One region of the Amycolatopsis sp. NPDC004747 genome, then DNA from elsewhere that is predicted to be linked to it. Evidence: riboswitches for the same ligand, from Rfam matches in the RefSeq annotation. Region 1 holds a riboswitch; the other holds the start of a gene.
What was found. A riboswitch is a leader RNA that binds a small molecule or an ion and turns the genes downstream of it on or off. The one in region 1 is predicted to bind glycine.
Positions count from the first base shown of each region.

Region 2: it holds a riboswitch for glycine, as region 1 does, so the genes downstream of both, gcvP (aminomethyl-transferring glycine dehydrogenase) here and gcvP (aminomethyl-transferring glycine dehydrogenase) in region 1, are expected to answer to the same signal.

Region 1 is NZ_JBSGBQ010000002.1:468,943-472,347, forward strand. Features, by position in the region: gene gcvP (aminomethyl-transferring glycine dehydrogenase) at 1-1,893, opposite strand, end outside; glycine riboswitch at 2,026-2,119, opposite strand; gene ACWEGE_RS04545 (helix-turn-helix domain-containing protein) at 2,198-3,405, opposite strand, start outside.
Region 2 is NZ_JBSGBQ010000020.1:87,803-91,207, forward strand. Features, by position in the region: gene ACWEGE_RS29635 (TetR/AcrR family transcriptional regulator) at 1-429, opposite strand, end outside; gene ACWEGE_RS29640 (MerR family transcriptional regulator) at 708-1,286, shown strand; glycine riboswitch at 1,329-1,427, shown strand; gene gcvP (aminomethyl-transferring glycine dehydrogenase) at 1,600-3,405, shown strand, end outside.

The sequences.
Region 1 (3,405 bases):
CGCGGCCAGGGTGTCCTTGTGGGTGTCCACCTTGGACCGCAGGTCGGCGAGGTCGACGTTGCCCTCGTCGGTGCACTTCACGACGACCACGCGCATGCCGGCGAGCACCGCGGAGGCGGCGTTGGTGCCGTGCGCGGACGACGGGATCAGGCAGACGTCCCGGGCCTCGTCGCCGTTCGCGCGGTGGTAGGCGCGGATGGCGAGGAGCCCGGCCAGCTCGCCCTGGCTGCCCGCGTTCGGCTGGAGCGACACCTTGTCGTAGCCGGTGACCTCGGCCAGCCAGCCGGCCAGCTGCTCGACCAGCTCGTGGTACCCGGCAGCGTCCTCGGCCGGGGCGAACGGGTGGATACCGGCGAACTCGCGCCAGCTGATCGGCTCCATCTCGGTGGTGGCGTTGAGCTTCATCGTGCAGGAGCCGAGCGGGATCATGCCGCGGTCGAGCGCGTAGTCCAGGTCGGACAGCTTGCGCAGGTAGCGCAGCATCGCCGTTTCGGAGCGGTGGGTGCCGAAGACCTCGTGACCCATGAAGCCGCTCTCGCGGGCCAGGCCGTTCGGCAGCGCGACACCGTCGTCGACCTCTTCCTCCACGCCGAACGCGCGAAGGACCTTCGCCGTGATCGCGGGGGTGCTGACCTCGTCGAAGGCGACGCGGACGTGGTCGGCGTCGACGTGGCCGAGGTTGATCCCCTGCTGCCGCGCCACCGCGTGGACCTCGGCGGCCTGGCCCGGGACGCGCGCGACGACGGTGTCGAAGAAGGACTCGTGCACGACCTCGACGCCGGTCCTGCGCAGCGCCTCGGCGAAGCCCGCGGCCAGGCCGTGGACGCGCTGGGCGATCTTCTTCAGGCCGTCCGGGCCGTGGTAGACCGCGTACATCGCGGCGAGCACGGCCGGCAGCACCTGCGCGGTGCAGATGTTCGACGTCGCCTTCTCGCGGCGGATGTGCTGCTCACGCGTCTGCAGCGCGAGCCGATAAGCCGGGTTGCCGTCGGCGTCGACCGAGACCCCGACCAGGCGCCCGGGCAGCGACCGCTCCAGGCCCGCGCGGACGGACATGTACCCGGCGTGCGGGCCGCCGTAGCCGAGCGGGACGCCGAAGCGCTGGGTGGAGCCCGCGGCGACGTCGGCGCCGAACTCGCCCGGCGCGGTGATCAGGGTGAGCGCGAGCAGGTCGGCGGCGACGGTGAACAGCGCGCCCGCGGCCTTCGCCGACTCCGAAATCGCGTGGTAGAAGCCGCGGCCGCGCAGCACGCCGGAGGCGCCCGGGTACTGGACGACGACGCCGAAGAACTCCTCGGGCAGGCCGGTGAGCAGGTCGCGGACCTCGACCTCGATGCCGAGCGCCTCGACGCGGGTGCGCACGACGGCGATGGTCTGGGGCAGGCACTCGGCGTCGAGCACGACCTTGTTGGACTTGGACTTCGACGCGCGGCGCATCAGCGTGACGGCTTCGGCGACGGCGGTCGACTCGTCCAGCAGCGAGGCGTTCGCGGTGGCCAGGCCGGTCAGGTCGGCGACCATGGTCTGGAAGTTGAGGAGGGCTTCGAGGCGCCCCTGCGAGATTTCCGGCTGGTACGGCGTGTACGCGGTGTACCAGGCCGGGTTCTCGAGGACGTTGCGGCGGATCACGCCGGGGGTGACGGTGTCGGAGTAGCCGAGGCCGATCATCTGCGTCATCGGCCGGTTGCGCGCCGCGAGGGCGCGCAGCTCCGCGGTGGCGTCCTCTTCGGACGCGGCGGGCGGGAGCCGCAGGTCACGGGTGGCGCGGATGGCGCTCGGGACGGCGGCGCCGACGAGGGCGTCCAGGCTGCCGTAGCCGCATTCGGCGAGCATCTTCGCGCGTTCGGCCTCGGACGGGCCGATGTGGCGGGCGTCGAACTGCGTGGAAGTGATCGGGAGCTCCTTGGGCCGGGCACACCAGTGCGCTGGAACTCCCCCTCTGTCATGGCACCTGAGAGTTTCACCGTGGGCGACACGGCTTTCACCTTGGGTGAGGCGCGGGTGCGCCTGCTTTCCAGAGTGGCCTCGCGCGAAGCGGTAGCAGGTACCTGAGAGATTCCGGGGAGTTTGCTCCTTCGGTGCCCCACCGACTTCGTGAGGGCTCTCCCGCCTCGGCTCTACGGCCCGATCTGCAGTTGTGACGGCCACGGTACCCGGCGCTTCCCGCGGCCGTCTACTTCACCCGGCCAACACCACATCAGTCTTCGACCCCGCCTCGATCGGCGACCCGGCGCACCACCCGGCCGGCCAGCGCGGGCGGGCGGCGCACCCGGCCCGAGGGCAGGACCAGCCGCTTCAAGGGCCCGCCCAGAGGCACCGGCGGGTGGCCGGCACCGAGCAGCACCTGCTCGACGATCTGCTCGGCGTGCCAGGCCACCGAGTCGTTGAGCCGGTCCAGGGACGGCCGGTCGCCGTCGAAGACGTCCTCGTCGGCCAGCGTCACCTCGTAGTACGGGCAGCCCGGCGGGACCGAGAGCGATTCCTCGATCGCCCTCGCCCCGTCGAGCGGGTCGGCGAACCCCGCTTCGAGCAGCGCCGACCGGTAGATCCGGGCCGCGCGGGCACGCATCTTCGGGCCGTAGCGGACCACCACCGGGAGCCTGCCGGTCAGGTCCGGCACCGCGAGGCCGTGCAGCAGCATGATCGGCGGTACCGAGTGCACCAGCCGCGGCGCGGGTTCGGCCAGCTCACGGGCGGTGCTGCGGACCCGGTCGGCCATCGCGTCCGGGAGGCCGAAGTAGCGGAAGTCGACGTTGCCGAACCCGAGCCCGTCGGCGACCAGCGAGGCCAGCAGCTCGCCGTAGCCCCAGATCGGCGACAGCACGACCACCGGCGGCGCGGCGACCACCGGCGACGGCACGGGCGGGCGGGTGGCCTCCTGTTCGGGCACCTGGATCACCAGCCGCGGCGGCTCGTGCCAGTCGTGCACCTCGGCGACCCGCCAGTACAGCCCGCGCGGGCGCCACAGCTCGCCGAGCACGTCGTGCTCGATGATGCGCCGCACTTCGGCGTCGGAGTAGGGGAGGTCCCGCGGCGGCACGATGCCGACGTAGTGGTGGTAGGTGACGCGGACCTCGTCGCCGCGGGTGGCCGAGCGGATCCGCATCTCCCAGTCGATCGGCGACGCCGCGATCGCGTTGGCCACCTGCGTGCCGGGCGAGGAGTAGACGAGCGCGGTGGCCTGCCGGAGGAACTGCCCGGCCCGGTCGATGCCCTCCCGCAGCGCCTTCGCCGCCTGGGCGACGTGCACCGGCCCGGCGAGGCTCTCGGGCAGCACGCCGGCGACGCGCAGGAGTTCGGCCTCCCCCAGCCCGGTGACCTCGGCGAGCTGGGCCCAGTGGTCGAACACCGTCACCTTCGGCGCGTGCCGGTGCTCGATCCAGCTGCGCAGGGTCGACGTCGGAA
Region 2 (3,405 bases), on a different contig from region 1:
GTCGTCGACCAGCACCTTCGTCATCACCCAGCCGTCGGCGTCGTCGGAGTTGCCGGCCAGCTCGGTCAGCGCCCGGACGCACTCCGGGTACGCCCGCAGGAACGCCACCGACGTCTCGATGTGCGCCCGCAGGTAGCCGGGCCGGTCGGCCGGGTCGAGGCCGCCGCCGGTGCGTTCGGTGAGGAACGCGGCCTTGGTCTCGACGACCGTGCTCAGCACGGCCTGCATCAGGCCGGCCTTGTTCGTGAAGTGGTACGAGATCAGCCGGGTGCTGCTGAGCCCGGCCCGCTCCTTGATCTTGGCGAAGGTGGTCCGGCGGTAGCCGAGGTCGGACAGGACGCCGATGGTCGCGCCGATGATCTGCGCCCGGCGAGCGGCCTCGGCGGCGCTGAGCCCCATCTCGGCCATGAGGTCGGTGTTTACTTGCATGAGTAAAAAGTTACTCGGCTGAGTAAAACTGTCAAGGGGTTTGGATCACCCGAGAGGTGGGTACGGCGAACGGCTCAAAGGCTCAGCCGACCGCCTGGGCTTGCCGCGCGTCGCGTTGACCGGCACTGTCCGGGCGCTTACCGTCGAAGAAGGGAAATCGTCACGGTGTGATTCACGGTCTGGGGCCGGATCGTGGCGGTTGATCTCCGGCTGGTCCCGCTCCTGGGGCCGCCCGGCTGTCATTCGCCGGCCGCCAGGTCGGGCGAGGGGAGGCTTGCGTGGTCGAGGCTGGTTCCGAGAAGCAGCCTGTCGAGGTCGCGACCGGGGAGCAGGGGGAACTGTTCCCCGACAACTCGCTGCCCGACGAGCTGGTGGGCTACCGGGGTCCGGCGGCGTGCCAGATCGCCGGCATCACCTACCGCCAGCTCGACTACTGGGCCCGGACCAAGCTGGTCGCGCCCAGCATCCGCACCGCGCACGGCTCCGGCTCGCAGCGGCTGTACTCCTTCAAGGACATCCTGGTCCTCAAGGTCGTCAAGCGGCTGCTGGACACCGGCGTCTCGCTCCAGAACATCCGGGTCGCCGTCGACCACCTGCGTGTCCGCGGGGTCCGCGACCTGGCCCGGGTGACCTTGTTCTCCGACGGCACGACGGTGTACGAGTGCACCTCGCCGGAGGAGATCGTCGACCTGCTCCAGGGCGGCCAAGGCGTCTTCGGCATCGCGGTCAGCGGCGCGATGCAGGAAATCAGCGGCACCATCCACGAGTTCCCGGCCGAACGCGCCGACGGCGGCATCGTCGAGACGCACGAACCGGACGAACTCACCCAGCGCCGCAACGCCCGCAAGACCGGTTGATCACCGCCGCGGCGGACAGAGTAAGGTTGGCCGTGCGGTCGACGAATCCGCGCGGGAGAGTCCGAGTCACACCTTGAGCTCGGCGCCGAAGGAGCAAGTCCTCCCCGGAACCTCTCAGGCACCCTGGACCGCGCGGACGAGACGCCTCTGGAAAGCGGGTCGTCAGGACACAGCCTGATGGCCCCGCCGACGGTGCAAGCCCGGCTCAACCTGCGGGCGAAACTCTCAGGCGCCCAGAAATGGGTACGGACAGAGTGGGGAGGGCCAGGACACCGCCGTCCCGGTCCAGCCCCGCTGTCCCCTGGAGGCCATCGTGGATCCGTCACTCGCCTCCCTGGAACAGGGCACTCCCTTCGCCGACCGCCACCTCGGGCCCGGTCCCGAAGACCTCCGGCACATCCTCGACGTCATCGGCGTCGCCTCCCTCGACGAACTCGCCGAGCGGGCCGTTCCCGCGTCGCTGCGGGAGTCCGCCGAGCCGCTCGAACTGCCGCCCGCCGCCTCCGAAGCGCAGGCCCTCGCCGAACTGCGCGAGCTGGCCGCGCGCAACCGGCCGATGGCGCAGATGATCGGGCTCGGCTACCACGACACCGTCACCCCGCCCGTCATCCGGCGCAACGTCCTCGAGAACCCGGCCTGGTACACCGCCTACACGCCGTACCAGCCGGAAATCTCCCAGGGGCGGCTCGAAGCGCTGCTCAACTTCCAGACCGTGGTCGCCGACCTCACCGGCCTGCCCGTCGCCAACGCCTCCCTGCTCGACGAGGCCACCGCGGCCGCCGAGGCGATGACGCTCGTGCGCCGGGCCGGGCGTGCGACCTCCCGCCGGTTCGTCGTCGACGAAGACACCCTGCCGCAGACCCTCGCCGTGCTCCGGACCCGGGCCGAACCGCTCGGCATCGAGCTGGTCGTCGAGGACCTCTCCCAGGGCCTGACCGGCCTCGGGCTCGGCGGCGACTTCTTCGGGATCCTGCTGGCCTACCCGGGTGCCTCCGGCGCGGTCCGCGAACTCGACCTGACCATCGCCGACGCCAAGAAGCACGGCGCCGCCGTGGTCGTCGCCGCCGACCCCCTCGCGCTCACCCTGCTCAGGCCACCCGGCGAGCTCGGCGCCGACGTCGCCGTCGGGTCGACGCAGCGGTTCGGCGTCCCGCTCGGCTTCGGCGGCCCGCATGCCGCCTACCTCGCCGTCCGCACCGGCCTCGAGCGGCAGCTGCCGGGCCGGCTGGTCGGTGTCTCGAAGGACGCCGACGGCACGCCCGCCTACCGGCTCGCCCTGCAGACCCGCGAGCAGCACATCCGCCGCGAGAAGGCTACCTCGAACATCTGCACCGCCCAGGTCCTGCTCGCGGTGATGGCGTCCATGTACGCGGTGTACCACGGGCCCGACGGCCTGCGGAGGATCGCGCTGCGCGCCCACCGCATGGCCACCGTGCTGGCGGCGGGTCTCTGCGAGGGCGGCGTCGACGTCGTGCACGGCGAGTTCTTCGACACGATCACCGCCGCGGTCCCGGGCCGGGCGGACGCGGTCGTCGCGGCGGCCCGCGACCTCGGCGTCAACCTCCGGCGCGTCGACGCCGACCACGTCGGCATCGCCTGCGACGAAACGACGACCCGGGAACGGCTTTCCCTCGTGTGGAAGGCGTTCGGCGTCTCGGTGTCCGATGTGGACGGCCTCGACGCGGACACCGCCGACGCCCTCCCGGCCCCGCTGCGCCGGACGAGCGCGTACCTCACCCACCCGGTGTTCCACGCGCACCGCTCGGAAACCGCCCTGCTGCGCTACCTCCGGCAGCTGGCGGACTCCGACGTCGCCCTCGACCGCAGCATGATCCCGCTCGGCTCGTGCACCATGAAGCTCAACGCCACCGCCGAGATGGAGCCGGTCACCTGGCCGGAGTTCGCCGGCCTGCACCCGTTCGCGCCGGCCGAAGACGCCGCCGGGCTCCTGGACCTCGCCGCCGGCCTGAGCGCCTGGCTCGCCCGGATCACCGGCTACGACGCGGTTTCCCTGCAACCCAACGCCGGCAGCCAAGGCGAGTTCGCCGGCCTGCTCGCCATCCGCGCCTACCACCGTTCTCGCGGCGAGCACGCGCGCGACGTCTGCCTGATCCCGGCC